Regions from separate parts of the Shewanella sp. UCD-FRSSP16_17 genome, predicted to be linked through region 1. Evidence: predicted binding sites of a transcription regulator. Region 1 holds the regulator's gene; each other region holds the start of a gene.

Region 1 (10,380 bases):
CAACTAATTCACTAGCACTGCCTTGAGCAACTGAGGTGTAATCAGTGTAAGGTACTTCTTTCATCAATTTAAGATATAAATCTAGCTGACGTTCCAGCTCTGTGCGCTCTAATGCATTTTGTTCAGCGGCTAATAACACCATACTGGTTAACGTAACAGAGCTCGCAGCTGCTGCACTGTTAATGTTTGTCATCACTTTATTGGCTAATTGATTAACCGCAGGCGTTAACCATGTTGGTTTTTGCTCGGGATCTTTAGCCACTTCTTCACGCCAATCTGGCGACTGCTGATTTAAGAACTGCTGTACGTTAATTGGCTCACCAAAGTTAACGTAACCTTGTCCAAAGTTACCCAACTTACGCAATGCACCAAACACTTGCCATACAGATTCTTTTTGCTTTTTCTTACCACTTAATTCTTTATGATAAGTCGACACTTCCATGACATGATCGTAGCCAAGATACACTGGCACTAAGGTCACAGGACGCTCGATACCCCGCAATACGCTGTTTACCGTCATCGCTAGCATGCCTGTTTTAGGAGCAAGTAGACGGCCAGTACGTGAACGACCACCCTCAGTGAAATACTCAACTGAATAGCCTTTAGCAAATAGTTGATCTAAATACTCTCTGAATACTGCGGTATAAAGCTTATTACCGTTAAAACTACGACGGATAAAGAAGGCACCACCACGGCGGAACATTGGACCTGCCGGCCAAAAGTTAAGATTAATCCCTGCCGCAATATGCGGTGGAACCATGCCTTGATAATAAAGAATATATGACAGTAACAAGTAATCCATATGGCTTCGATGACACGGCACATAAACGATTTCATGACCATCATGATGCAGTTTACGAACTTGCTCCGCACTCTTGATGCTAATACCACTGTATAACTTGTTCCAAAGCCAAGTTAAGAAACGCTCAGCAATACGAATCAAGTTATCCGAATAGTCTGCCGCGATTTCATCAAGGTACTCAATGGCTTTTTCACGTGCCTTTTCTTCGGGAATTTTTTTGTTAACGGCTTCTTCTTGAATGGCACGCTTGATGGATTCTGACTTTAACAGCGAATTGAACATCGCTTGACGATTAGGAAGCTGAGGCCCCGTCATCACCTTACGTTGTCGGCGAAAATGCACACGAGCCACACGGATAAGCTTATGCGCAATACTGACATCTGTGCCGTGTTCATCAGCCATATAACGCAGCGACATGGCATTAGAAAATTGAATGAAGTTATGGCGACCTAAAAATAGAATCATTAACCATTTACGTAACCATGTTGGGTTTTCACGCTCAAAAACCGCAGCGGTCATGGTGTCATCTTCTTTACCTGGGATACGCCCCCAATATAGGCTTACAGGCACAAGCTGGATGTCGAGTTCTTTGTTCTTTTGGTGTAATTCGAGCAACTTAGTAAAGTTTGCTACAAATTTATCGCTACTATGGCGCTTACCAAACAAGGGTTTACGCCCTTCCACACACACAATTCTAGGGGTATTGAAACCATCAACATCTAACCGTTCATACGGACTTGGCAAGTTATATTTAGCTGTCATTTCATGTAAGGCAGCAATATCACTCAGCGACTCCGTTTTCATCACATAGACCACTGGCTTGTCAGGATCTAAGTTAAGGTCAGCGAACGGATCTTCAGGCACAACAACACTGTGTACCATTAATTTCTGAATCCAACGTAATGATTTAGCAATGATAGAATCTGGTTTTAGCATGGGTCTTCGCATTATCAACAACGATTTATTGCGCATAGGATACCAGAATATCATTCAGTTACACTAACCTCGGTAAATCTAGTTAACATTTAAGTAGCAAGTTTTGTTGGTTCTAACATCAAGTATCAATCACTTAGTAAGTAGCAAAACATTTAGGTACAGTACTGTATAAATAGACGGTATCCAGTACTTTTTGGCTTATTCACTTGAGTCATCAATAATAAAACACACTAATTTACCGACGCCCCGCAAAAACAATAAACTACTGATTTAATTAACTTTAAACAACTAGAAACTTCGATAAAAATTCATATCTATTGCTTTATCAGCAAAAAATGTTGGTTAATACTTGCGCGACCAAAGATACTGTATATAATGACAGTCACTGTATAAAAAAACAGGAATCAACATGAGACCTTTAACGCCACGACAAGCTGAAATTCTAGAATTAATTAAATGCAATATTGCCGAGACAGGTATGCCACCAACTCGTGCAGAAATTGCCACTAGATTAGGCTTTAAAAGTGCTAATGCTGCAGAAGAACATTTAAAAGCACTCGCTAAAAAAGGTTGCATTGAAATTATTCCAGGTACCTCTCGCGGTATCCGTATGGTCCAAGAAGAAGAGGAAGTTGAAGAAGGCTTACCACTGATTGGTCAGGTTGCGGCTGGTGAACCAATTTTGGCGCTAGAACATGTTGAACAATACTTTCAAGTTGATCCTGAAATGTTTAAACCCAATGCTAATTTCTTACTACGTGTTCGTGGCGACAGTATGAAGGATATTGGCATTATTGAAGGCGACTTATTAGCGGTTCACAAAATGCAGCAAGCTAAAAATGGTCAAGTCGTTGTTGCCCGTGTTGATGATGATGTCACCGTGAAGCGTTTTGAAAAGAAAGGCAACGTTGTTTATCTGCATGCAGAAAACGAGCAGTACTCGCCGATAAAAGTCGATTTAACATGCCAAAGCCTTACGATTGAAGGGCTCGCTGTTGGCGTTATCCGTAATGGAGGTTGGTTATGAACACATTAATAGGTAATGCACCACGTCACCCAGGTTTATGGATGGACATGGCATCAGCAGCTGCGCCAGTAAAGCAAGGTATCGAAACCAAACAAACAGCTAACCAAGGGTTAACTGAATTAACTCAGCTATGCGGCCAGTTAGCCGTATTAAGTCAACAAGGGCGATGGATTGTACTGATTAATCCGCCTCACATTGGTTACAAACAAATTCTAGCGAACGCCAATGTCAGAATGGACCGTGTATTACTGGTTCACACTAAAGATGAAGTCGAAACACTGTGGGCAATGGAAAAAGCACTCACAAGTGGTACATCCAGCGCAGTGATTACATGGACAACCCCATTAGATGCTCGTGATAATCGTCGCATTCAATTAGTCGCTAAAAGCGCCTTAGCACAAGGTGTCATTATCGAAGATGTAAATACTCACTTACGTGATGACCAATTAAACGCCAGTAATCCTGTGACTGCAACCCAATTGAATTTATCTGCATTTCACTAAAGTCTATTTGCTAAAAAAGCCCTTCATTTCGGTGACGGGCTTTTTTTTGCGCCTTTTTTCAGCAAATTAGATGATAAAGTGATCTTGATCAATATTTAATCTCCAAGTAATGTAGTTAACAAGGGGGTAACATTTATTGACCTCTCTTAGTGGTAAAAATGAACATAAGTGATAAAACGCTGTAAAGATTGTGCTGGTACCATGCGGTATAGAAAGCCTTGAATAAAAAAGCGTCAATTTAAGAATTGAAAAGTTCAGTATTAGGTACAAGTGTGGCCACCAAAACCCAATAGAATAATCGAGTATTAATACTCACTGCCACCGTGTACTTTGAAGTGATCAAACTTTTTCGGGAATAGAAAAGTTTGCATAGAGCAGAGTATTACTGTGTGACTTTTCCTTGTTGTTATTGCAAATCGCAATTGGCAGAGGAGTAGTCTTGTGAAGCGATTGTTGTATGGATTAATGGTGCTGTTTTTTGCAGTGCCACTTGCAGCGGCTGATATGCCGCTTAACATGACCCAAGGGGTAACAGAGATCAGTGGTAAGGTTTACGACCTCCATATGATCATTCTTTATATCTGTTGTGCTATTGGTGTTGTGGTATTTGGAATCATGATTTACTCCATGATTTATCATAGAAAATCAAAGGGTGCAGTACCTGCTGATTTCCATGATAGTACCAAAGTGGAAATAGCATGGACTGTCGTGCCGTTTCTTATCCTCATTGGTATGGCAATTCCTGCCACAAAAACCCTCATTGCTATGGAAGACCCAAGTGATGCGGAGTTAACTATTAAAGTAACCGGCTCTCAATGGAAATGGCATTACAGCTATTTTAATGAAGACGTCGAGTTTTACAGTTTACTTTCCACCCCTGCCGATCAAATTACTGGGACAGAAACGAAAACTGAAACTTACCTACTTGAAGTCGATAAGCCCCTCGTTCTGCCAATCAATCGTAAAGTACGCTTTTTAATGACTTCAGATGATGTGATTCACTCTTGGTGGGTTCCTGCATTTGCGGTGAAAAAAGATGCTAACCCAGGTTTTATTAATGAAGCTTGGACCAAGATTGATAAGGTTGGTACCTACCGAGGCCAATGTGCTGAGTTATGTGGTAAAGACCACGGATTCATGCCGGTGGTAGTTGAAGCCGTTTCTGAAGCAGACTTTGAGCAATGGCTGAAAGATCAAAAACAACTCACTGCTGATGCAAAAGCCGCGGCCGAAGCGTCACTGTCGCAAACCCTGACCTTTGATGAGTTGATGGCTCAAGGTGAACAAGTTTACATGGGCCGATGTGCCGCTTGTCACCAACCAAATGGTGCAGGACTACCTGGTGTATTCCCGTCTCTTATCGGCAGCCCAATCATTAAAGGGTCAGTTGCTGGCCACATTGATATTGTCGTCAACGGCCAGCCTGGTACTGCCATGCAAGCCTTCGCGAAACAGCTTACTGCAACAGAAATTGCAGCTGTTGTGACCTACGAGCGAAACGCTTGGGGTAATGATTCTGGTGATGTGGTTCAAGCTGCAGATGTGAACTCTGGTGGGGCACCTAGCGATGCAAGTTCAGCAAGTGATAAGCCAACGCCTGTCACTTTGCCTGCTGAGTTACCAGCGACACAACCTGAGGTAGAACAAGTGGTTGCTGACGTCGTTGAAGAAGCAACACCTGACGTTGTTATGGATGACTTATCTATGGATGAGCTGATGGCAATGGGTGAGCAAGTTTACCTCAGCAGCTGTGCTGCATGTCACCAAGCCGCTGGTACAGGTTTACCTGGCGCATTCCCTGCGTTAGTGGGCAGTCCGTTAGTCATGGGGCCTGTTGAAGGACACCTTGAAGTGGTTATCAATGGCCAACCTGGTACAGCAATGCAAGGATTTAGCTCCATACTCTCACCGCAGCAACTCGCAGCTGTTGTGACGTATGAGCGAAATGCTTGGGGAAATAATACTGGTGATGCTGTTCAAGCCACCGATGTTGTTGGTCATGGAAAGTAAGGGATACAGATGAGCACAATTACACAAGATACTACCCCAGCTCATGATGAACATTCTCATGACGGCCATGATGATCACCATCATGGCGCGCCAAAAGGCATCATGCGCTGGATATTAACCACTAACCATAAAGACATTGGTTCTATGTATTTATGGTTCAGTTTTATTATGTTCCTCACTGGTGGTGCGATGGCAATGGTCATTCGCGCAGAGCTATTTCAGCCAGGCTTACAGTTAGTTGACCCTAACTTCTTTAACCAAATGACCACAGTACACGGTCTTATTATGGTATTTGGTGCCGTCATGCCCGCCTTCACAGGGTTAGCCAACTGGCTGATCCCAATGATGATTGGAGCACCTGATATGGCACTGCCTCGAATGAATAACTGGAGCTTTTGGATCTTACCATTTGCCTTCGCGATTCTGTTGAGTTCGTTGTTTATGGAAGGCGGCGGCCCTAACTTTGGCTGGACTTTCTATGCACCGCTATCAACAACCTATAGCCCTGATAGCACTGCACTATTTGTTTTCTCGGTGCATATCATGGGGATCAGTTCGATTATGGGCGCAATTAACGTGGTCGTGACCATTGTTAATATGCGTGCACCAGGCATGACTTGGATGAAGTTGCCATTATTTGTATGGACATGGCTCATTACTGCATTCTTGCTGATTGCGGTGATGCCCGTACTTGCAGGTGCGGTTACCATGGTATTAACCGATAAATACTTTGGTACCAGTTTCTTTGATGCCGCAGGTGGCGGTGATCCCGTCATGTTCCAGCATATTTTCTGGTTCTTCGGTCACCCTGAAGTCTACATCATGATTTTGCCATCGTTCGGGATTATCTCGGCCATTATTCCCACCTTTAGTCGTAAAAAGTTGTTTGGCTACGCTTCGATGGTTTACGCCACGTCCAGTATTGCGATTTTATCCTTCTTGGTTTGGGCGCATCACATGTTTACCACAGGGATGCCAGTATTTGCTGAACTGTTTTTCATGTACTGCACCATGTTAATTGCGGTGCCGACAGGGGTAAAAGTATTTAACTGGGTAGCAACGATGTGGCGTGGTTCAATCACGTTCGAAACCCCTATGTTATTTGCGATTGCCTTTATTATTCTCTTTACCATTGGTGGTTTTTCAGGATTGATGCTGGCGATAACACCTGCTGATTTCCAATACCATGATACTTACTTCGTGGTGGCGCATTTCCACTATGTACTGGTGACTGGAGCGGTGTTCTCTATTATGGCTGCTGCCTATTATTGGTTACCAAAATGGACTGGCCATATGTATAGCGAAACCCTAGGGCGCTGGCATTTCTGGTGTAGCGTGATTTCAGTCAATGTGCTGTTTTTCCCGATGCACTTTTTAGGATTAGCAGGCATGCCTCGCCGAATTCCAGATTACGCCATTCAATTTGCTGATATTAATCAAATTGTCTCAATCGGCGGATTCGCATTTGGCTTATCACAACTAATTTTCTTAGCCGTAGTGATTAAATGTGTCAAAGGTGGCGAGAAAGCGGCTGATAAACCTTGGGAAGGCGCTGAAGGACTGGAGTGGACCATTGCCAGCCCAGCACCTTACCACTCATTCACCACACCACCAGAGGTGAAGTGATATGAGCCAGCCAACAAAATCAAACCGTAACTTACTTATAGGTCTGGTATTAGGATCAATAGGTATGTTCGGCTTTGGTTTTGCGCTGGTACCGCTTTATGACGTGCTTTGCGAGACCTTAGGCATTAACGGAAAGCCTCAAGGTACAGCAAGTCGTTATGAAGCGGTGGTCGTTGATAAAGAACGCACCATTACTATTGAATTTATCGCCCAAGTGCAAGGCAGTATGCCATGGGAGTTTGGCCCCAAAGTGAACCGAATACAGGTTCATCCAGGTGAGCTAACTCGCACTGCATTTTTAGCAAAAAACCTTTCTGCTAAACCTCTTGTAGGCCAAGCGATACCCTCGGTATCGCCTGGCCAAGGCGCTGCATATTTCAATAAAACGGAATGCTTCTGTTTTAATCAACAGCCCCTAGCTGCAAAGGCTGATGCTGAACTGCCATTAATCTTTTATGTGGATCCTGACTTACCCGATTCCATTAAAACTTTGACTCTCTCTTATACCCTCTATGACATCACAGACAAACAAACTGCGGCCATAGAGCAAGGAGCAGCAAGATGACAACAAAACATGAAACTTATTACGTGCCAGCGCAAAGTGCCTGGCCCATCATTGGCGCTATTGGGTTATTCCTGATTGCTTTTGGCGCAGGTTCGTACGTACAACAACTCGCCACCGAAGAAACATCGGGCGGCTATATTCTCGTGGCTGGTATCGCAGTCATCATTTTTATGCTGTTTGGTTGGTTTAAAAACGTCATTGATGAATCAATGTCTGGCTTATATTCAGCGCAAATGGATCGTTCTTTTAGACAAGGAATGAGCTGGTTTATTTTCTCTGAAATTATGTTCTTCGGCGCCTTCTTTGGCGCACTTTTTTACGCACGAATGGTCGCTATTCCGTGGTTAGGTGGTGCCTCAAACAATGCCATGACCCATGAAGTGCTTTGGCCGACTTTTGAAGCCATGTGGCCACTCACTAAAACACCTGATGGCACCACGACTGAAGCGATGCCTTGGACAGGGTTACCCCTATACAACACCCTGATATTACTCGCATCGTCAGTCACTTTACACTTTGCCCATGTGTCTCTTGAAAAGTCTAAGCGTGGGGCATTAAAAGTCTGGTTAGGACTAACCATCTTATTGGGTATTGGCTTCTTATTTTTACAAGTTGAAGAATATATTCATGCCTATCAAGAAATGGGACTGACACTATCATCAGGGATCTACGGCAACACTTTCTTCTTACTGACGGGTTTTCACGGTATGCACGTCACATTGGGGACTGTGTTCTTGATTATTCTGTTCTTTAGGGTGCTCAAAGGCCACTTTACCCCTGAAAGTCATTTTGCCTTCCAGTCTGGTAGTTGGTACTGGCATTTTGTCGACGTAGTCTGGTTATGCTTATTTATTTTTGTCTACGTCATTTAAGAGTATGGCTCACCTCTACAGAGGCGAGCTAATACGGCCTAGGGTTAGGTGTTACCCAGCCTAATCCTAGGGCCAACAACAATAACAACATCACCACAGCTGAAAAGATAACGCGTCGCCCCAAATATTGACTCATTGGCTGTTTGTTTTCAGCTTTAACCATAATAAACAAGGCTCTAGCTAAATTAAATAATATGAATACAAGCAGTAGTACTAATACAAGCTTGAAAATCACTAAGGTATCTAACGCTGCCATGGGCTCTCCTTTGCGAGTCTGGCGACTATCTACTGGGTTATTGCTGCTTGTTACTGTGAGTGTGTTTTCTATTTTGGTCAAGTTAGGTTTATGGCAACTCGATAGAGCCCAGTACAAACAAGCATGGCAAACCACGCTAGCTGAACGACAAGCCGCCAGCGCATTGGATTACCAAAGTTTACTTAATTTAGCTAACAATGACCCTGTGACAGGTTACCGATTAACTGTCGATACCATCGCAGTCAGCGAACAAATTTTATTACTTGATAATCAAGTTCATAACGGTCAAGTGGGTTATCTCGCATATCAATTGGTCAAGGTGTCTGAGTCACAACCTTGGTTAATGGTTGAACTAGGGTTTGTTGGCGCCAATAAAGACAGACGTATTCTGCCAGCACTGACTCCCATGCCTAATCAGCCATATGAGTTAACAGGGCGGGTCTATCAAAAACAAACAAACCCATTAAGCGAAGCGCTATATGCCGAAACATTTTCAATGAATAACCATGAAGTGATTCGGTTTCAAAATTTAAACCTTGTGGCCTTAGCAGAGAAAGTAGGCCACGAACTGGCACCGGCAGTATTGCAGCCAGATGTGACTCCAACAATGACATTAGCAAAACCTTGGACACCCATTCCCTTATCAGCACAGAAACACCAAGGGTATGCATTGCAATGGTTCACCATGGCAGCGGTTTTTTTAGGGCTCATGCTATGGATTGGTTTTAAAACGTTGAAGAAATCAACACACCCTATAACAAAATAAGTCGTAACAAGAGGAGCAAGTATGAACTCCCCAGCAAAACCAAAGAGCAACAAGACGCTTTATATACTGCTGTTGGTATTTATTCTACCCGTAGCTATGGCCAAACTCGTGCTCAGTATGGATCTTTATAATGGTGCAGCGACCAATAAAGGCCAACTGATTTCACCTTCAATAAGCTATCAGAGCTTATCAATGGACAACCCTCAGCCTCAGTCGTGGCAGTTACTTTATCTACTGCCAAAACAATGTCTTGAGCAATGCCAACAACGTTTATACGTTTTACATCAAAGTCATGTGGCATTGGGTAAACATCAAGATCGTGTCAGCCCTATTGTTTTGTTACAAGACGGCAGTGACACCCAAATTTTAGCCAGTTTAAATGTGCCTTTTGCAACCGCTCAAGCCAGCCCACAGCTAACTTCAATGATGGAAAAGCAACAGCTTATTATTGTTGATCCCCTCGGTAGCTTAGTCATGCAATATCCAGGTATTGCTGGTGAAGAAGAGAATATTGCGCAAGGTAAATCCATGATCAGCGACTTGCGCAAAATGCTCAAATTGTCGAGGGTCGGTTAATGAACATCAAAACCTTACTCAAATTCACTTTGGTGTTTACCTTTGCCGTGATCTTAATGGGCGCTTATACCCGTTTATCTGATGCCGGCTTAGGTTGCCCTGACTGGCCCGGCTGTTATGGCCATATTGGCGTACCAAGTGACTCCGCCGCATTAGCCAAAGTCGAAGAAAATTTCCCTAACCAAACCGTCGAGCCTAAAAAAGCATGGCTCGAAATGATTCACCGCTATATTGCAGGAGCCCTAGGACTTTTAGTATTAACCATTTTAATTGTGTGCTTGAAGCGTGCAGATGCACCTAAAAAACTGCCGATATTTATTTCAGCCTTAATACTATTTCAAGCCGCACTCGGGATGTGGACTGTTACCATGAAGCTAATGCCCATTATCGTAATGGGTCATTTAATTGGTGGATTCAGTTTATTTTCGTTACTGCTATTAC
Region 2 (10,380 bases), 140 kb from region 1:
TAGGTAAACGCCTATTAAATCATGCCTTGGGTGAAACCAAACTTGATAGCATTGATGCTGAGCAACTGGATAAGGTCATCTCTGAAACCAAACATGACGATTTAGAGTCACTCTTGGCAGATATCGGCTTAGGTAATGCCATGAGCATTGTGATTGCTCAGCGATTACTGGGTAAGAACCTCACGACTAAGAACGAAGATGACGACGATCACGAAGAGCATTTAATGCCGATTCGTGGTGCTGAAGGTATGCTTGTTACCTTCGCAAACTGTTGTCGCCCTATTCCTGGTGATGCTGTCGTTGCCCACGTGAGTCCTGGTAAAGGCTTAGTGGTTCACATGGAAAACTGCGCCAATATTCGTGGTTATCAAGGTGAGCCTGATAAATATATTCCAGTACATTGGGATAACGTTGAAGGCGAAACTTACCAAGCTAACTTGCGGGTTGAAATTGTTAACCATCAAGGCGCTCTAGCTAAGATCACCAATATTATCGCTGCCGCAGGCTCAAACATTCATAACTTGAGCACTGAAGAGCGCGATGGCCGTGTTTACCTCATTAACCTGCGTATCTCGGTTGATGATCGTGTTCACCTCGCCAATGTCATGCGTCGTATTCGCGTATTGCCAGAAGTCTTGCGCACCTCACGTAATCGCTAGTAAGATTGCTAATCTAACTTTCCTAAGCTGAATGACTCTAACTCTATGAGGCAGCTTAGGTTTGCTTGCATTTTATTTTCAATTTTGAAGTTTTTACTTTCGCAGAGGGCGTCATGGCAGAAAAAATCATTATCGCAACCGATAAAGCTCCACAAGCAATTGGCACATATTCTCAAGCTGTAAAAGTGGGTAGCACTGTTTACCTATCAGGCCAAATTCCGTTAGTCCCAAGCACAATGGAAATGGTCAGCGATGACTTTTCAGAGCAAGTGGTGCAAGTATTCGAAAACTTAACAGCAGTATGTGAAGCCGCTGGCGGCAACATGTCAGATATTGTGAAGCTCAATATCTTCTTAACTGATCTTTCTCACTTTGCAACTGTAAATGACATCATGGCTAAATACTTCAGCCAACCTTATCCTGCACGTGCTGCAATTGGTGTAAAACAGCTTCCAAAAGGCTCTTTAGTCGAAATGGATGGAATAATGGAGATCTAGGTCACAAACCGACTTTTCCTCTACAGGGCGCCAATAGGCGCCCTTTTTATTAGAGCTATTACTCGATAACGGTTCACATCTCAGCTGAATATGCTAGTTTATTAGTTGTATTTATTAAAAATTAACAGCTTAACGTTTGCGAAGAATGCGTTAAATCGCCATACTGATAATCATCGTGTTCATTATTTGCTCGTTCAATGGGAGCCAGTAATGCTCGCCCAGCACAATGTTACATATGTAAGTGTTATTCGCACTTTATGCACATATTTAACCTTATAGGCGAATGTAACTGGTCTGAACTGATTAAATATTCAATGCGATTACAATAGATTATTACGTTAAAGACATTGAAATAAACACGACCTACATTAAAACAAAAAAGAACATGGAATCGTCAATGGAAAATCTAATGAAAACGCCAGTAGAAATGTTGTCGCACTGGGTAGAAACCCAGGGTAATGAAGTCTATTTACGCCAACCTATCAATGGTCAGTACGTTGACTTTACTTGGCGTGAAGTACAACAAAAAGTTCAGCAAGTTGCCGGTGCACTGCGTCATTTAGGCTTAGTACCAGGCGATAAAGTCGCGGTACTTTCTAAAAACTGTGCTGAATGGTTTATCACTGATTTAGCATTAATGCATGGCGGCTATATCAGTGTGCCGATTTACCCAACAGCAAATGCTGAGACTATTCGCTATGTCCTTGAGCACAGTGAAGCTAAAGCCATTTTTACAGGTAAATTAGATTTCTGGGCTGATCAAGAAGCCGGTGTAGGTGGTGAAATCTTACGTCTTGCAATGCCATATGACACCATGCCTTCTCAGTATCACTGGGATAAAATTCTTGAACTTGGCACGCCATTAGTTGATGCACCAACGCCAACCGCAGAGCAAGTCATGACGCTGATTTATACCTCTGGCTCTACCGGTAAACCTAAAGGCGCAATTCAAACATTTGGTAGCTACGGTTGGACTTGTGAAGCCGTCGTGCGTGATTTAAAAACCAATACCACTGACAGATTATTATCTTACCTTCCATTAGCCCACATTACTGAGCGTGTCGCAATTCAAGGATCATCATTCTACTCAGGTTCTTCGGTCGCCTTTGTTGAAAGCCTAGACTCGTTTGTTGCAGATGTGCAGCGCTGTCGTCCTACGGTGTTTTTCTCGGTGCCACGTTTATGGACACTATTCCAGCTCAATATTATTGAAAAAGCCGGTGAAGCTAAATTGGACTTCCTGCTTAAAGTCCCCATCATTAGTAGCTTAGTTAAACGTAAGATCCAAAAAGGCCTAGGGCTGGAACATTGTCGTTTGCTGGGTTCAGGTTCAGCGCCTATTCCACCAAGCCAGCTTGAGTGGTACCACAAAATCGGCATGAACATTTCTGAAGCTTGGGGCATGACTGAAAACTGTGCTTACTCGATAATTAACTTCCCATTCGATGCCACTAAAATTGGTACAGTGGGACGCCCAGTCGAAGGTTGCCAAGTGCGCCGTAGTGACGAAGGTGAGCTGATGGTTAAAAGCCCTGGCTTAATGCAAGGCTATTACAAACAAGAAGAAGTCACCAAAGCTTGTTTTGATGAAGATGGTTTTTTCCATACTGGCGATTTATGTGAAATTGATGATGAAGGCTTTATCTCAATTACGGGTCGCGTTAAAGACAACTTCAAAACCTCAAAAGGTAAGTATGTTGCGCCAGTCCCAATTGAGCGTAAGTTAGCTCAAGATTCGCATATTGAATTATTGTGTGTCATTGGTTCGGGTTTACCGCACCCTGTGGCATTGGTTCAATTATCAGAAGGTGCTGCGTTGCAACCTCGTGAAGAAGTACGCTCATCACTCAAGGCGACCTTAGACAGCATTAACCCTAACTTAGAATCACACGAGCATGTTGACGCAATGGTTGTGGTAACAGAGCCTTGGACCATTGAAAATGATGCAATGACACCAACGCTTAAAATTAAACGCCACGTGCTAGAAAAGCAGTTTAGTGCCAAAGTTGATGGTATTCGTGGTGCGAAAATTTGCTGGGAAGATGAAATTTAACCCGCTGTTTGGTTAGACTGATTAAAGCACACCTTATTGGTGTGCTTTTTTGTTCCTGGTATTTGCGAAATACCCCTATGCTATACCTAAGCTATATGAACAAAATTTAACCTCCGGCTCGATAATTTAAATTGCGCAAAACTAAAAAATCACTATGCTTGCCGTCCATTTCGGTTTCAGCCATTTTTGAGAGTGAATCATGCTAATTATGTTGTCGATTATCGGCGGTTTTTTGATTTTAACCCTAGGTGCAGAAGCGCTCGTGCGAGGAGCCAGTCAAATAGCGCTCAAGTTGGGACTTACGCCGCTTATTATCGGTTTAACAATCGTGGCCTTTGGCACCAGCGCCCCTGAGCTTGCAGTGAGTGTTAAGTCAGCTATTGCAGGTAATAGCGGAATTGCGTTGGGCAACGTTATCGGCTCAAACATTGCCAATATCGGTTTAATCTTAGGAATAACCGCGCTTATCCGTCCAATAAAAATCGAATCACAGATGGTGCGCCGAGATATCCCTATTATGATTGCGGCCTCATTATTGTTTTGGGGGTTATTACTGGATGGTGGTTTAAGCTTTTTTGATGGCGTCATTCTCACTACGTTGCTTATCAGTTACTTACTATTTAGCTATTTCACAGCAGACAAACAACAAAATGACGACTCTGAAAGTGCAACAAATCAAAGCAACCTTCTTTCAGTACTAATGATTATTGTCGGTATTTCTATGCTGGTCGGTGGCGGCATTTTGTTTGTCGATGGCGCAGTTGCCATGGCAAAGTCGATAGGTATTAGTGAGGTGGTTATTGGCCTCACCATCGTCGCGATAGGCACCAGTATGCCGGAGCTTGTCACCTCTATTGTGGCAGCACTGAAAGGCGAAAGTGATATAGCGATTGGTAATGTTGTTGGTTCAAACCTATTTAACATTTTAGGGATTTTAGGGGTAACGGCCCTTATCCACCCTATTATCAGTAATGAGATAAGCCAAATAGACTGGGTGGTCATGATCGCATTAGCAGCAGTACTACTGCCCTTTGCTTACACAGGCCTGCGGATTGGTCGCCGAGAAGCTGCTGTTTTAGTCGCCAGCTATTTAGGCTATATCAGTTACTTAGTGATCCAAGCGTAAGTATAAAACGGTTCAGTCTATGCGATAGAGTCAAACAAAAAGCCTAAGACGATAACATCAGGACTAAACCATAAGCCAGCATGCTAATTCAGTATGCTGGCTTTTTTATTAATGACATTTGTCATTATAAACTGATGACGTTTGTGCCTGCACACATTCACGCCAATATTGAATACTAACTCTGCACTCAACACACACTTGAATAAACGGAGTTAATCATGAAAACATTATTTATTGCCGCAACCTTATCTTTAGTCAGTCAAACCAGTGTCGCAGATATCAGTAGTATTGATGCTGCAGCCAATACCATGAACCTTGAAGCGCTCAATCAAATCAGCCAGCAAAGTGTTGATTATGAACATGCCTATGCCCAATACCGTATTGCAATTACTGCCAATATTTTAGGACAACGTGGTGTCGCAAAACGTGCGTTTACTGATGCACAAGCCACACTTGAAGCTGTTATCAGTCGTGAAGATCATGCTGAATCGATGACATTATTAGCGCAAATCTATGGCATGCAAATCGCTTATGACGGCGCTAAAGCCCAACAATTATCATCTAAAGCAGGCGCTTTATTACAGCAGGCTGAACAATTAAGTCCCGACAACCCTCGAATTGCATTAGTTAAAGCTATGAGTGCATTTTACACGCCTGCGCAATATGGTGGAGGTTACGACAAAGCCAGTGAGTTGGCCTCATTAGCCATTGCACGCTATCAAAACCCTTGTGATGAGATCTGTTGGGGACATGCTGAAGCTTACACTTGGCGAGGTCTTGCCAAACAAGAGCTCGGTCAACAAGATGCAGCAAAGCAGGACTGGCAACAGGCGTTAACCATTAATCCAGACTATGGTTGGGCTAACTTCCTGCTAAACCCAACCTCTACAGTGAATGCTAGTCAATAATGCCACAGGGCGCTGTTAGCTACTGCTACCCATTGCCGATGGGTTGCAGTATGCTAACTTGCTAAGGAAAGGTTATGAATACTCAAGATACTGCCAATCAGTCTGCTCAAGGAATGGTTCACACGGATATGACCACTAACGAAAACAACCACCCAGAAAAAGCCTACAAGCAAAAAACGGCTTGGGTCTATTTGTTAAACCTCATTTTTTATTTCATACCTATTTGGTTTATGCGTGATGATGTTATGCGTGTAAGCATTAGTCTATTGCTATTAATTCCGTTCTTATACGGTTATTTTTGGGCTTATAAAAGTAGCCAAGCAAAAGCCATATACCCCATATCGTTAATGATTTCGACTGCGGTTATCGCCAGTTTATTTACCAGCGGCGGAATTTCATTTTTTAGTTTTGCGGGCTTTTTTATTGGTTTTTTTTACTCATTACGCACCAGCATTATCAGTTTTATCGCCATCAGTATTGGGTTATGGACACTAAACTACCTTGTAGGGTATCCCGCATTTTATTTCCCGCTATACGGCATGTTAATCGTGTTTGTGGTGGGATTATTTGGTGTAGTAGAACATAACAATGAGCGAATTAGACGTCAGCAACGTCAATCAAATGATGAAATTGCCAGTTTAGCGACAGCCCTAGAACGAGAAAGAATTGCTCGAGATCTTCACGATATTATGGGTCACAACTTATCGTCTATCGCCCTTAAAGCGCAGTTAGCGGAAAAACTCGTTGAAGCAGGAAACCTGCCTTTAGCAAAAGAACATTTGAGTCAATTAGCAGAAATAGCCAGAGACAGCCTTAGTCAAATCAGACAAACAGTATCGGATTATAAACATAAAGGCTTGGCTGACACCTTACAGCAATTAACCGCATCCCTTCGAGAACAAAGCATAGAAGTGAACGTCAACGGCCAATTACCTGAGATGCCCGAGTTATATGAATCACAACTAGGGTTAATGTTTACTGAACTAGTCAATAACATGCTCAAACACGGCACCGCAACTGAATGTTGGTGGCAGTTTAGCCATCAAAACAACACCCTAAACGTACGTTTATCTGATAATTCATCAACACAAGCGATAGTGGAAGGGAATGGACTAAAAGGTATCGCAGAACGGGCTCAATTGCTCAAAGGCGCATTTAACTATCAAATTACCGATGGTTATCAGTTCACGATTTCATTGCCTCTTTCTACCGATAAGGACAGCTGATTCATGAAAATTTTACTGGCAGAGGATCAAGCTATGGTGAGAGGAGCGCTTTCAGCACTGCTCACTCTTAGCAATGATGAAACCATTGGCCCAGTTGAAGTCACAGAAGCCGAAGACGGCACTCAGGCTATTGCGTTACTCAAACAACACTCGTTTGATTTACTGCTCAGTGACATCGAAATGCCAGGGCATACAGGCCTTGAATTAGCGCAATGGCTTAAAGAACAGCAAGGTGCTGCGCTGCAAACTAAAATCATTATCTTAACCACCTTTGGTCGAGCCGGTTATATCAAGCGAGCGCTTGGCTGTGGCGTCGATGGCTTTTTATTAAAAGATGCCCCCACAGAAAGTTTATTATCGGCAATCAAGCAGGTCATGGCTGGCAAAAAGGTGATCGATCCTGAGCTTGCAATCAGTGCCATCGGGGATATTGATCCGCTAAATGATAAGGAACGAAAAGCGTTACGATTTGCCAGCGAAGGATTATCTACCAGTGATATTGCCGCGAAGCTGTTCATTGCCGAAGGGACAGTCAGGAATTACTTGTCTGAAGCGATCAGTAAGCTTAATGCCAGTAATCGTATTGATGCTGCCCGTATCGCTAAACAAAAAGGCTGGTTATAGCGTTGCTTAGCTGCCAAAAAGGGGAATATTATTGCCTTGTATTCAAACTCTGCTAAGATAGGCATAAATATCTGTATATATTTACAGTACTATTGTCTCTAGCAAGCATTCTCACTCGATAGTGAACTGTATAACTTATTGGATAACTCTGTTAACCCTTGCTAGCATGATAGCGCCAACACTCGACAATATGAAGGCATTGTGGATTTGCAACCATTGGATCAGGTTCCTATTACCGACTTAAAAGGCGTAGCCAAAAAAGTCGCTGAAAAACTCGATAAGCTGGGCATTAAAACAGTACAAGATGTGCTGTTTCATCTGCCTATGCGCTACGAAGATCGCACCCAAATCTATCCCATTGCGAGTTTATATCCTGCCATGTATGGCACTGTCGAAGCAGAAATCATTTCTACCCAAATTGTTCCTGGCCGTAAACGCATGCTGACCTGCACTATTGCAGACGACACAGGAATGCTAACCCTACGTTTCTTTAACTTTTCAGTTGCCCAACGTAATGSCATGCAAAACGGCGCGATTATTCGTGCTTATGGTGAAATTAAGCGCGGTAAAAGACACTTTGAGATTATTCATCCCGAATACAAGATAATCAAAGAAGGCGAGAATCCAGAATTAAGTGATTCACTGACCCCCATTTACCCTTCAACAGAAGGTCTTAAACAAGCCAGTTGGATTAAACTAACCGAACAAGCACTGACTCACCTAACTCACGGCGGGTTAACCGAGTTACTCCCCGCCGAGTTGCAACCCAATAATATGAGTATTAGCCATGCTTTACAGTTAATACATAGGCCTCCCAATGACATCGAACAAGCTGACTTGGAGATGGGGATGCATCCAGCTCAGCAGCGGTTAGTACAAGAAGAGTTATTGGCGCACAATTTAAGTATGCTAAAGCTGCGTCAACGTAACAACCTTGATAAAGCTGTCACGCTTTCGGCAACAGGCCAACTACTAAACCCGTTTTTAAAAGCCCTGCCCTTCAAACCCACAGGGGCTCAACAGCGAGTGGGTGCAGACATAAGCCAAGATATTGAGAAACCAACACCAATGATGCGTTTAGTGCAAGGTGATGTCGGTTCAGGAAAAACCTTAGTTGCTGCACTGGCAGCGCTACAAGCCATTGAAAATGGCTACCAAGTGGCGATGATGGCACCCACCGAGTTGCTGGCTGAACAACATGCCATTAATTTTGCAGCGTGGTTTGAGCCGCTCGGACTAAAAGTCGGCTGGCTTGCAGGTAAACTAAAAGGCAAGGCAAGGGCTCAATCACTCGCGGATATCGCTGATGGTAGCGCCAATATGGTCATTGGCACCCACGCCATCTTCCAAGAGCAAGTCAGTTTTGACAAATTAGCACTGATAATTATCGATGAGCAGCATCGCTTTGGAGTGCATCAACGGTTGGGCCTACGTGAAAAAGGCATTAGCCAAGGTTTTCATCCTCATCAATTGATCATGACAGCCACTCCGATACCTCGCACGTTAGCAATGACAGCTTATGCAGACTTAGAAACCTCTATCATTGATGAGCTACCGCCTGGCAGAACGCCTGTCAGTACAGTTGCTGTGAGTGATAATCGCCGTGATGAAGTCATTGAGCGGGTCAAGCAAGCAGCCTTAAACGACAATCGACAAATTTATTGGGTCTGCACCTTAATTGAAGAATCTGAAGTGCTGGAATGCCAAGCTGCTGAAGATACAGCAGAAGAACTCAGTCGTTTATTACCAGAGCTCAATATTGGTCTGGTGCATGGACGAATGAAAAGCGCAGAAAAGCAGCAAATAATGGCTCAATTTAAAGCGGGTGAGCTACATTTACTAGTGGCAACCACTGTGATTGAAGTTGGTGTTGATGTACCCAATGCCAGTTTGATGATTATTGAAAACCCCGAAAGACTGGGCTTAGCGCAATTACACCAATTACGTGGTCGTGTCGGTCGCGGCTCAGTCGTGAGTCATTGCTTACTGCTTTACAAAGCGCCATTGTCGCAAACAGCAACAAAACGACTTGGTGTATTAAGGTCGAGTAATGACGGTTTTGTTATTGCCCAAAAAGATTTAGAGATCCGCGGCCCAGGTGAAGTGCTCGGCACTCGTCAAACTGGGCTGGCAGAAATGAAAATAGCAGATTTGGTCAGAGACCAGTATTTAATTGAAAACACCCAAAAACTTGCCGCACATGTCATGCGACAAGTACCTGAAAATGTTGATGGCATCATTCACCGTTGGTTAGGTGATCGCCAGCAATACGTACAAGCATAAATTATTGTTAACTTAGGTCTATTATCACTAGACAAGCGTTAATAATATTGCAGAATGAGTGATGAGCTTGAGGCTAAACAATATTTATCTCGTGTTCAGTTCCACTTTTGATGTTTAAAGCTAAGGAATAGAAATGCAAGTCAATCAAGAAGACAGAGCAACACCACAATCGAGCCGTGCAGGTGGCAGCAATGCAGGTGTTATCGGCGTAACCATTGCCGTTATTTTGGCTGGTGCAGGTTATTTCTATTTCACGTCAGAGCCGTCTGAACCTGAGGTGATAGCCCCAACACCAGTACAATTGCCAGAGCCGGTGCCTGAACAGCCCATCGAGCAAGAGCCAATTGAAGAAGTGATTGTTGAACCAGAAGTGGTTGAGCCGACCGAAATCATTCCAACAGAACCTGAAGTGGTCGTTGAACCGTTACCAGTACTGACCGAAAGTGATGATTTTGTAGAGCAAAAAACCATTGAAATGGCTGATGGAATGAAAATCGAATCCATCATCCTTAAAAAAGACATTGCTCGCCAGTTTGTGGTATTTGTCGACAACATGGCACAAGGTGAAGTCATTCATAAAGCCAGCCCTTTGAAAGGTCCTAAAGACAGCTTTAGCGTCAGTGAAATTACCGACAAAATCTACTTAAACCCAGACAGCTACCACCGTTATGATCTCTATGCAGACATGATAGCGGGCATGAATGATGAACAGCTAATCAGTACTTTTGAAGAATTATCGCCTTTATTTGACGAAGCATTCGAAGAACTTGGTTATAGTGACATGAGCTTCAATGAACGCATGGTAGAAGCATTTGATGTGATTTTGGCAGCCCCTATTATCGAAGATCCAATTGAGCTGTCATCAATCAGTGTTAACTATTTATTTGTTGACCCTAAACTTGAGTCGCTACCCAACATTCAAAAATTAATGGTGCGCATGGGGCCTGAAAATACCAAGAAAATCAAAGGTGCTGTAAGAAAGCTTAAACAACAGCTAAACAACT
Region 3 (10,380 bases), on a different contig from region 1:
TTATAATCAGTACCAAAATTACCAGCAGCTTGTGCACGGCTTCTTTGCTCAGCCATCGCAGCTTCGAAACCGGCTTCATCAACGGTAATATCACGTTCACGACAGACGTCAGCTGTTAGATCCACTGGGAAACCATAGGTATCGTAAAGTTTAAAGGCTGTTTCACCATCTAAAACGTTAGTATCTAACTCGTTTAACGCTGCATCTAAAATACCTAATCCACGCTCTAGTGTTCTGGCAAATTGTTCTTCTTCAGCTTTTAACGATTTTTCAATAATCGCTTTAGCTTCAACCAAACTTTTACCCGCATCGCCCATGACTTCAATTAGGGTAGGCAGCAATTTAAAGAAGAACGTATCGGTTGCACCTAACTTATTACCGTGACGCACTGCACGACGAATGATACGACGCAATACATAACCACGGCCTTCATTCGACGGCATCACACCATCAGCAATTAAGAATGAACAAGAACGAATATGGTCAGCAATTACGCGCAGTGATTTATTTTCTAAATCTTCAACCCCAATAATCTCCGCCGCTTTTTTGATTAACGCTTGGAAAATATCAATTTCGTAGTTTGAGTGTACGCCTTGCATGATAGCTGCAATACGCTCAATTCCCATACCTGTATCGACTGAAGGTTTTGGTAGCGGTTTCATTTCACCGTCAGCTTGACGGTTGTACTGCATGAAAACGATATTCCAGATTTCAATGAAGCGATCGCCATCTTCTTCTGGTGTACCAGGGCGGCCGCCCCAAATGTGCTCGCCATGATCATAAAAGATCTCTGAACATGGACCACAAGGACCTGTATCACCCATTTGCCAGAAGTTGTCAGAGGCATAAGGAGCGCCTTTGTTATCACCAATACGAATAATATTTTCAGCAGCAACACCGATTTTCTTATTCCAGATTTCAAAGGCTTCGTCATCAGTATCGTAAATAGTGACACAAAGTTTTTCTGTTGGTAATTTCAGTGTTTGGGTTAAAAAGTTCCACGCATATGAAATGGCTTCTTCTTTAAAGTAATCACCAAAACTAAAGTTACCTAACATTTCAAAGAAAGTATGGTGACGGGCGGTGTAACCTACATTATCTAAGTCATTATGCTTACCACCAGCACGGACACAACGTTGCGATGTCGTTGCACGTGAATAACCACGATTTTCCAATCCTAGAAAAGCTTCTTTAAATTGGTTCATACCCGCATTTGTAAATAATAACGTTGGATCGTTATGTGGTACTAACGAGCTACTGTCGACAACTTGGTGTCCGTTGTTACCAAAATACGCTAAAAATGCGCTTCTTAATTCTGTGGTGGTCTGAAACATGAAATCGCCCTAAATGGATAAATTCTATTTATCATGAAGCTGAATATCAGCTTTAAATTGGCAACATTATATACTTAAACAAACTGAAGGTGCGAGATCCAAGCGTATTTAGATTAGCGATTTTCTTGCTATGAGGGGCGATTACTGTAATCGGTTAATTGGTTTTTAATAATCTGTGCCGTAATACGAGCTAAATGACGTCTTTAATGAAGTCATATCTTTATGCGCGGCGTTCGATCACATATGCCAATGAATAGAGCACTCACAAAAAAATCGCGGCCGACTCATGTCGACCGCGATAGTTATTTTCATTACTGTTAAAACGTGATTAGAACACTTCACCTGTTTCTAAATCGATGTTTTCATCCGACTCAGCTGGTGCCGCTTCTTTTTCAGTGCTTAATAGCATTTGACGTAAATTTGCTTCAATTTCTTCAGCTACTGCAGGGTTTTCAACTAGGTATTTACCCGCATTTGCACGGCCTTGACCAATCTTGTTGCCTTGGTAGCTGTACCAAGCACCAGCTTTCTCAACCAGCTTGTGTGCTACACCTAAATCAACGAGCTCACCAGTACGGTTAATACCTTTACCGTAAAGAATTTGGAATTCAGCTTGTCTAAATGGCGCTGCAATTTTATTTTTAACGACCTTTACTCGAGTCTCGTTACCTACGACAGCGTCGCCGTCTTTAATCGCACCTGTACGACGAATATCTAAACGTACAGAAGCGTAGAATTTAAGTGCATTACCACCCGTTGTGGTTTCAGGGTTACCAAACATAACACCAATTTTCATACGAATTTGGTTAATGAAAATAAGTAGCGTATTTGACTGTTTTAAGTTACCTGCAAGCTTACGCATTGCTTGGCTCATCATACGTGCGGCAAGGCCCATATGAGAATCACCAATTTCACCTTCAATTTCAGCTTTTGGTGTTAATGCTGCAACAGAATCGACAATGATTACATCAACAGCACCTGAACGTGTTAGCGCATCACAGATTTCAAGCGCTTGCTCACCAGTATCAGGTTGTGAACATAATAGGTTATCAATATCGACACCTAGATTTTTTGCATAGATAGGGTCTAGAGCATGCTCAGCATCAATAAACGCACACGTTTTGCCTTCACGTTGTGCTGCAGCAATAACTTCAAGTGTTAACGTTGTTTTACCCGATGATTCTGGACCGTAAATTTCAACGATACGTCCCATTGGTAAACCACCAGCACCTAAGGCAACATCCAACGAAAGCGAACCTGTAGAAATGGTTTCAACATCCATTGTGCGATCAGCGCCCAACTTCATGATTGAACCTTTACCAAATTGCTTTTCAATTTGACCTAATACAGCATTCAGCGCTTTCTCTTTATTTGGATCTGCTTTCATTCTCTTTATCCCTTTAAGGTGACTCAGTTCGAATAACGAACTTGGTAACGAATAAATTTGTCTGTTTCGTAATATGAGCTCAGTATACTGTATAATCATACAGTATCAATAGTTACTGTATAATTTTTTTCCTTTTTTTTACCTTACTATTATTTACACATTAAAAATCATACAGTTAATAACGAAAATATATTAATAACGATAAATAGTAGACAAACAAAACCACTGTATACAGTACTTCTAAGTTGGGTAAATACCTGAGTTTACAACAATAAGTATTGTTCAAAAAATCAGTAAACAAGGGCAAGACGGCATAGCATCGTTGCGATTCTATTGGGTATCAAATCAATTGTTGTTAAGATGACCGCCTATATTGACCCAGACTTAGCCTAATTCAAAATAAAGTAAGAGCAATCACTTAATGACCGTAAATGAAGACCCAAATTTAGAAAAGCACACTCCCATGATGCGCCAGTATTTAACGCTGAAAGCACAGCATCCTGAAATGCTGTTGTTTTATCGTATGGGAGACTTTTATGAATTATTTTATGAAGACGCTAAGCTGGCATCGGAACTGTTAGGTATCTCATTAACTGCACGTGGAAAAAGTGGTGGTAACGCGATTCCCATGGCAGGACTTCCCTACCACGCCGTTGAAGGTTACCTCGCAAAATTGGTTCAAATTGGTCAATCTGTCGCTATTTGTGAACAAGTCGGTGACCCTGCTACAAGTAAAGGACCAGTTGAGCGTAAAGTTGTAAGAATTGTTACCCCAGGTACCTTAACCGACGAGGCCTTACTACAAGAAAAGCAGGATAACTTACTTGCTGCGGTATATCAGGGTAAGAGTGGATTTGGCTACGCGACTTTAGATGTTTCGTCTGGTCGATTTGTTATTGTTGAACTTGAAAATGACGAAACACTGGAAGCTGAACTGCAACGTACCAGTCCTGCAGAATTGCTCTACAGTGAAGATTTACTTGACCGCCAATTAATTGAAAATCGCAAAGGCATACGTCGAAGACCTGAATGGGAGTTTGATTACGATACCAGCATTCAATTACTTCTAGAGCAATTTGGTACCAAAGATCTTCATGGATTTGGTATTACAAATGCTAGGCTTTCGCTACAAGCAGCTGGCTGCTTAATGCAATATGTCAAAGACACACAAAAAACAGCTTTGCCTCATATTAATAGCATCACCATGTTTAATCAGGCTGATACTATCATTCTTGATGCTGCCACCCGCCGAAACTTAGAACTTACTATTAATTTATCTGGTTCACGTGATAATACCTTAGCTTGGGTACTCGATAAGACAGCGACGCCGATGGGAAGTCGTATGTTGCAGCGATGGATCCACCAACCGCTGCGTGACCAACAGCATATTAGCCAAAGGCAACAAGCAGTTGCTGAGTTAATTGATACGGGGTTATATGCAGACTTACACCAGCAATTAAAAGCCCTTGGCGATATCGAACGTATCATGGCGAGGCTAGCTATTCGCAGCGCACGCCCACGAGATTTTGCCCGTCTTCGCCAGGCGTTGGCTTTATTACCTGAAATTCAGCAAACTTTAGGTCACTGCCAACAAAGTGAACTCCAACGTCTAGCCAATTTATTAGGCGAGTTTCCAGAGCAGCAACAGCTATTGGAAAATGCGATTGTCGATAATCCGCCTATGCTTATCCGTGATGGCGGCGTAATTAAAGCGGGTTACAACGCACAACTAGATGAATGGCGTGGCCTAAGTGAAGGGGCATCTGATTATCTAGTACAATTAGAAAACCGTGAAAAAGAACAAACAGGCATCAATACATTAAAGGTCGGCTACAACCGGGTTCACGGCTACTATATCGAAGTGAGTCGCTTACAATCAGATCAAGTTCCTTTGAGCTATCAGCGTCGTCAAACACTAAAGAATACCGAACGCTACATCACACCAGAGTTAAAAGAATACGAAGAGAAAGTGCTATCTAGTCAAGGAAAGGCATTAGCGATTGAAAAGCAGCTTTGGGAAGAGTTATTTGATTTACTTTTACCTAAATTGCATGAACTACAACTGTTTGCCCAAGCTGCATCCGAATTAGATGTGCTAAGCAACTTTGCAGAGCGAGCTGAAACACTGGATTATCATTGTCCAGAAATCAGTAATGACATTGGTATTCATATCGAGTCTGGCCGTCATCCTGTGGTCGAATTAGTTAGCCAAACACCATTTATTGCCAACCCAGTCACCCTCGCGCCTAAGCGAAGAATGCTTATCGTAACGGGGCCCAATATGGGGGGTAAGTCGACTTATATGCGTCAGGTTGCGTTAATCACGCTTATGGCTCATATAGGTAGCTTTGTACCTGCACAAAAAGCAATTATCGGCCCTGTAGATCGAATATTTACACGTATCGGCGCCTCTGACGATCTCGCTTCTGGACGTTCTACTTTTATGGTCGAAATGACAGAAACCGCTAACATTCTTCATAATGCTACAGAGAAAAGTTTAGTTTTAATGGATGAAATCGGTCGAGGTACTTCGACCTATGACGGTTTATCTCTAGCTTGGTCAGCAGCAGAGTATTTAGCTGAAAAAGTCGCAGCGTTAACCTTATTCGCAACCCATTACTTTGAATTAACCCAGTTGCCAGAGCAAATAACTGGCACTGCTAATGTACATTTAGATGCCGTTGAACATGGTGACACGATTGCCTTTATGCATGCTGTTCAAGAGGGCGCTGCGAGTAAAAGTTATGGCTTACAAGTTGCTTCACTAGCAGGGGTACCAGCCCACGTCATCAAAGCGGCGAAACAAAAACTGCATATGCTTGAAAGTCGTGACTTTGCTAATAACAATCAAGTACCGATTCAAGAAGCATTAAACCTGACATTACCTGAACCCCAGTCATCTGCTGCAACAGACAAGTTAGCTCAGATAAATCCAGACAATTTAACGCCTAAACAGGCTTTAGATATGTTGTATGAACTTAAAAGGCTAGCTCAGCTTTAATACATCTATTTAAAGACTCAGTACAAAAAACGCTGCGATGATTTCGCAGCGTTTTTTATTCACTAACAGCATTGAGTATAGCCTGGTCACTTCTCTAATGATTTTAGGCTACTCGTATCAACTCCTTTCATGACTTCTCGCTCTAATGCATGTTGCTCAGCTAACTCATTACTCTTGGTCTGTTGCTGTAATTTCTGTTGCTCGATGCTCATTCTTACTTGGCGCTGTATTGATTCTTGCTCAGTTTCACACTGTCTAAATCCATCGGTCCAGCCTTGAGCATAATCCTGCTCCTGATTAAAGCGATTGACATCTTTTTTAAACTCATCAAACAAACTTCCGCCAGCCTTGTTACCGCTATCGCACCCATCCTGAAAACCATCGGCATAAGCTAGGGGATAACCTTGTTCTATCATTGTGTCTCTTGTGCTTTGACAACCAGTCAATATCACAACACATACAATACTGATAAAACTAATGACATTTTTATTCATTGTTTCTTATTCCTCGTTTTCAACAGACAATAAAAAAGGACATGATTAATGTCCTTATTCATTGAAAGCATACTAAAGCTTATTCCAACAAATTAGCTTCTGAATAACGCTTCAACTGACAAGCCTTGTGCACCTAAAACATCTTTCAATCGTTTTAAAGCTTCAACTTGGATCTGGCGGACACGTTCACGCGTTAGGCCAATCTCAGCACCCACATTTTCTAATGTAGAAGGCTCATAACCTAATAAACCAAAACGTCTCGCGAGCACTTCTCTTTGCTTAGTATTTAGCTCATTTAGCCAACCTACTATCGAATTTGATAGATCTTCATCCTGCACTTTGTAATCAGGTCCAACCGAATCATCATCAGCAATGACATCTAATAACGCTTTATCATTTTCGCCGCCTAATGGCGTATCTACAGAAGTGATTTTTTCGTTTAGCTTTAACATGCGGCTTACATCGCTAGTAGAAACATCTAACGTATCTGCGATTTCTTCAGCCGTGGGCTCATGATCTAATTTTTGAGCCAATTGTCTTGCGGTACGAAGATACACGTTAAGCTCTTTAACGACATGAATAGGTAAACGAATGGTGCGAGTTTGATTCATGATAGCGCGCTCAATGGTCTGTCTTATCCACCATGTCGCATAAGTTGAAAAACGAAAGCCTCGCTCTGGGTCAAATTTTTCGACCGCGCGAATAAGTCCTAGGTTACCTTCTTCGATAAGATCGAGTAACGCTAGTCCACGGTTGTTATACCTTCTGGCAATTTTAACAACTAAACGTAAGTTACTTTCTATCATGCGGTTACGAGATTTCTCGCAGCCTTTGAGTGCTTTACGTGAAAAGAAGACTTCTTCTTCTGCACTAAGCAAAGGGGAAAAACCAATCTCACCTAAATATAGTTGAGTGGCGTCAAGATTCTTTTGCAGATCATCTTGAACTTGTTGGTCGATATCGGGTTGCTGTGCTGTTTTGGCTTTAGTTCCTGCCTTTAGTGCAACCTCTTCTGGTTGTTTAGCTAAATCCATAAGCTCTTCTGCTACTGCAGCGTTTTGTTTCTGGCTCATATGGTGCTCTCCCAAACCTGATAAAATTTAAGTATCTACTGCACTTGCCTATCCTCCGTTTTGATGTGAACTAAACAGTTAGCGTTTAGGTAAATAATTTAATGGGTTAACTGACTTACCATGGAGACGGATCTCAAAATGTAACATCACCTGGTTTGCCCCTGTGCTACCCATTTTCGCCACTGTCTGTCCTGCATTTACATATTGTTTTTCTTTGACCAATATTGCATCAGCATGAGCATATGCACTTAAAAAATCTTCGTTATGCTTAATAATGACTAAATTACCATATCCACGAAGTGCATTGCCGGCATAAACCACTCTTCCATCAGCTGCGGCTTTAATAATATCACCGCGAGAACCCGCAAGCTTAATGCCCTGATTCCCCTGTTGAGTGGTAGAGAAATACCCTATTATTCGACCTTTATTCGGCCAATTCCACTTGCTTACTTTATCTGGCAAGCGTGAAACAGGATTTTTCGCTACTTGTACCGTTTTTTCTTGGGTAGTTTTTACAGAATACGCAGGCTTTGCTTTGTGATCAAGCTCTTTTTTTGTACTATTTTTATCAGCACTAGTGCTAGCCTGTTTTGTAGCTGTAGTTTGTTTTGCCACAGGTTTCTTTGCAGGCTTAGGTTTACTGTTCGCTATAGCAACCGGTTTAGCTGACGTTTTGCTAGGTGTAGGCTGATAGAGTTTCAGTGTCTGCCCGGGGTAAATTGTGTAAGGTGCTTTGAGGCGATTATATTTAGCAATATCGCTAAAATCCTTGCCTGCCCCCCAAGAAATTGAATACAAGGTATCGCCACGTTTTACTTTGTAAGTGCCGGTGGTGATCGAGCCTTTATTGTATTTCGGCCCAGCAGAAGCCGAAATGCTACTCACAGGTGCTGGAGTATGAGCTTGAAAACTACAACCCGTAATTGAAAGCAATATGAAAGTGATTAAAACCCAATTGTGATACTTCAAGCATGTTCTCCAAAATGATAGGAAATATCACCCTAATTAAGCGAGTTCGCCATTAATTAATGGGACGAATTTTACTGCCTCAATAATCTGTGAACTGTACTCATTCCCGTGACGAGTAATTTTTAATAATTGCTGGGAGTCTTCTCCAACAGGGATCACTAATACACCGCCTTCTGATAACTGCATCAATAAAGCTTCTGGCACTGAAGCTGCAGCAGCAGTCACCATAATGGCATCAAAAGGAGCTTTGTTCTGCCACCCTTTCCAGCCATCACCGTATTTAAAAGAAACGTTATGCAAATCTAAACGCTTTAATCGCTGCCGAGCTTGAATTTGCAACGCTTTAATTCGTTCAATAGTGCACAGTTGCGGCACTAACTGAGCTAATATCGCAGCTTGATATCCTGAACCTGTGCCAATCTCCAACACTTTGCTAGGATTATGTTGTAACAACAATTCAGTCATTCTTGCGACAATATAAGGCTGAGAAATCGTTTGTCCTTGCCCAATGGGTAAGGCGGTATTCTCATAAGCTTTATGCGCCAAAGCGCCATCTAAAAATAGCTCTCTTGGAGTATTAGACACGGCTTGTAAGACGGCATTATTACGAATCCCAGCTTCGTGTAACTTTCTCGCTAAATTAATGGCAACTGTTGAGGCTACCTGGCTCATAGTTTATTTATCCAGTTCTCTAAACCAGCAAGCTGATTATATGCAGTTAAGTCGACAGTTAACGGAGTGATTGAAACAAAACCTTGCTCTACAGTACCAAAGTCAGTGTCATCACTCGCATCTTGTTCTTTACCTGGCGGGCCTAACCAGTATATATCTCGCCCAGCAGGATCTTGAGCTTTGATCATGCCTTCAGCTTTATGTCTCGAGCCTAGGCGAGTCACACGTATGCCTTTGATTTCTTCTACAGGCAAGTCAGGGACGTTAACATTTAAAATTTGATCATTATTAATGGGATGTTCAAGCAAGCCTTGTACAATTCTAGCCGCATAAATTGCAGCACTTTGATAATGTATCAGCTCTTTACCAACTAAAGACACAGCAATGGCAGGCAGTCCTAAAAAGCGCCCTTCCATCGCTGCTGCCACTGTGCCTGAATATAATGTGTCATCACCCATGTTTGCGCCTGCATTAATGCCAGATACGACAATATCGGGTTCATTATCACATAGCTCACGAATTGCTAAGTGAACACAATCGGAAGGTGTGCCATTAACCGCAATATACCCATTATCTAAGTTATTAATTCTTAATGGGTTAGTCAAGGTCAAAGAATTACTCGCTGCAGAACAGTTACGATCAGGAGCGACCACTTTTACCTTCGCGATTTTAGCAAGTTCAACAGCAAGGGCTTTTATACCTGGAGCCGTTACTCCATCATCATTACTAACGAGTATATTAATCACTTTGTCGACTCTTGCGCTTTTTGTAGGTTTTCTACTTGCATTGAAGCTTGCATTTGTTGTTCAGCAACCCTTTGCTGACGTGCAACTTCCTGCACATCTTGATAATCCAATAACTCTCGTAAAACGGAGGTTGCATAGCTACCTGCAGGTAATATGAACTCTATGAACAAGGTGTCTTGCTCAAAACGATATTTCAATGCTTGCGGTTTTAACAGCATAGGCCGTCTTTCTTGCTCTAACCCAGCTTGCTCTAACCCTTGTAGATCGTTTGTTAGTGCTATTAACGCAGCTTGCTCAACATTAGCGGCATCAGCTTGAGGGAGTATGCTACCTCTTCCCCATAACGGCGCCGATAACTGAATATCATTGCTTGATAATCTTGCTAATGTTTCAGGATCCCATTTATCTGTCACAAAGAAACTTTTACTCCCCGCAAGCATGACGCAATCTCCTGTCAGAGGCGCAATACTATGATGGTTTAATCGATAAGACACCACTTGATTAAACACATTAGAGCGAACTGCCGAAAGATACATACTGCGCTTTTTTCGATCTTTTACTTTTTTTCCTGCTAGCATTTGCTGGCCAAAAATCAAATTCTTACCTTGATGACCAAAGCGCTGTTCCCCAAAATAATTAGGGACACCAGTTTGCATTACCTGTTGAATACGTTTCTCAAGCTCAACCTTGTCACTGACATTGCG

Evidence for each region. Region 1 encodes LexA, which represses DNA repair genes until DNA is damaged. Its sites were predicted from a motif close to TACTGTATNNNNATACAGTA; they were not measured.
Region 2: recG (ATP-dependent DNA helicase RecG) is a predicted target of LexA. The motif match lies at 7,163-7,182, and genes of this name have one in related genera.
Region 3: mutS (DNA mismatch repair protein MutS) is a predicted target of LexA. The motif match lies at 2,998-3,017, and genes of this name have one in related genera.

What each region holds. Positions count from the first base shown of each region.
Region 1 covers NZ_LZFV01000046.1:203,418-213,797, forward strand. Annotated here, with positions in the region: gene plsB (glycerol-3-phosphate 1-O-acyltransferase PlsB) at 1-1,738, opposite strand, end outside; gene lexA (transcriptional repressor LexA) at 2,148-2,765, shown strand; gene A9267_RS18045 (cell division inhibitor SulA) at 2,762-3,268, shown strand; gene coxB (cytochrome c oxidase subunit II) at 3,710-5,278, shown strand; gene ctaD (cytochrome c oxidase subunit I) at 5,288-6,904, shown strand; gene A9267_RS18060 (cytochrome c oxidase assembly protein) at 6,906-7,469, shown strand; gene A9267_RS18065 (cytochrome c oxidase subunit 3) at 7,466-8,341, shown strand; gene A9267_RS18070 (DUF2909 family protein) at 8,370-8,597, opposite strand; gene A9267_RS18075 (SURF1 family protein) at 8,596-9,363, shown strand; gene A9267_RS18080 (hypothetical protein) at 9,385-9,939, shown strand; gene A9267_RS18085 (COX15/CtaA family protein) at 9,939-10,380, shown strand, end outside.
Region 2 covers NZ_LZFV01000046.1:58,882-69,261, forward strand. Annotated here, with positions in the region: gene spoT (bifunctional GTP diphosphokinase/guanosine-3',5'-bis pyrophosphate 3'-pyrophosphohydrolase) at 1-659, shown strand, start outside; gene A9267_RS17325 (RidA family protein) at 773-1,156, shown strand; gene A9267_RS17330 (AMP-binding protein) at 1,554-3,209, shown strand; gene A9267_RS17335 (calcium/sodium antiporter) at 3,409-4,335, shown strand; gene A9267_RS17340 (tetratricopeptide repeat protein) at 4,554-5,243, shown strand; gene A9267_RS17345 (sensor histidine kinase) at 5,318-6,469, shown strand; gene A9267_RS17350 (response regulator transcription factor) at 6,473-7,093, shown strand; gene recG (ATP-dependent DNA helicase RecG) at 7,301-9,376, shown strand; gene A9267_RS17360 (DUF3014 domain-containing protein) at 9,510-10,380, shown strand, end outside.
Region 3 covers NZ_LZFV01000002.1:329,197-339,576, forward strand. Annotated here, with positions in the region: gene alaS (alanine--tRNA ligase) at 1-1,334, opposite strand, end outside; gene recA (recombinase RecA) at 1,663-2,721, opposite strand; gene mutS (DNA mismatch repair protein MutS) at 3,143-5,722, shown strand; gene A9267_RS06330 (hypothetical protein) at 5,809-6,216, opposite strand; gene rpoS (RNA polymerase sigma factor RpoS) at 6,309-7,289, opposite strand; gene A9267_RS06340 (peptidoglycan DD-metalloendopeptidase family protein) at 7,368-8,258, opposite strand; gene A9267_RS06345 (protein-L-isoaspartate(D-aspartate) O-methyltransferase) at 8,295-8,930, opposite strand; gene surE (5'/3'-nucleotidase SurE) at 8,927-9,676, opposite strand; gene truD (tRNA pseudouridine(13) synthase TruD) at 9,673-10,380, opposite strand, start outside.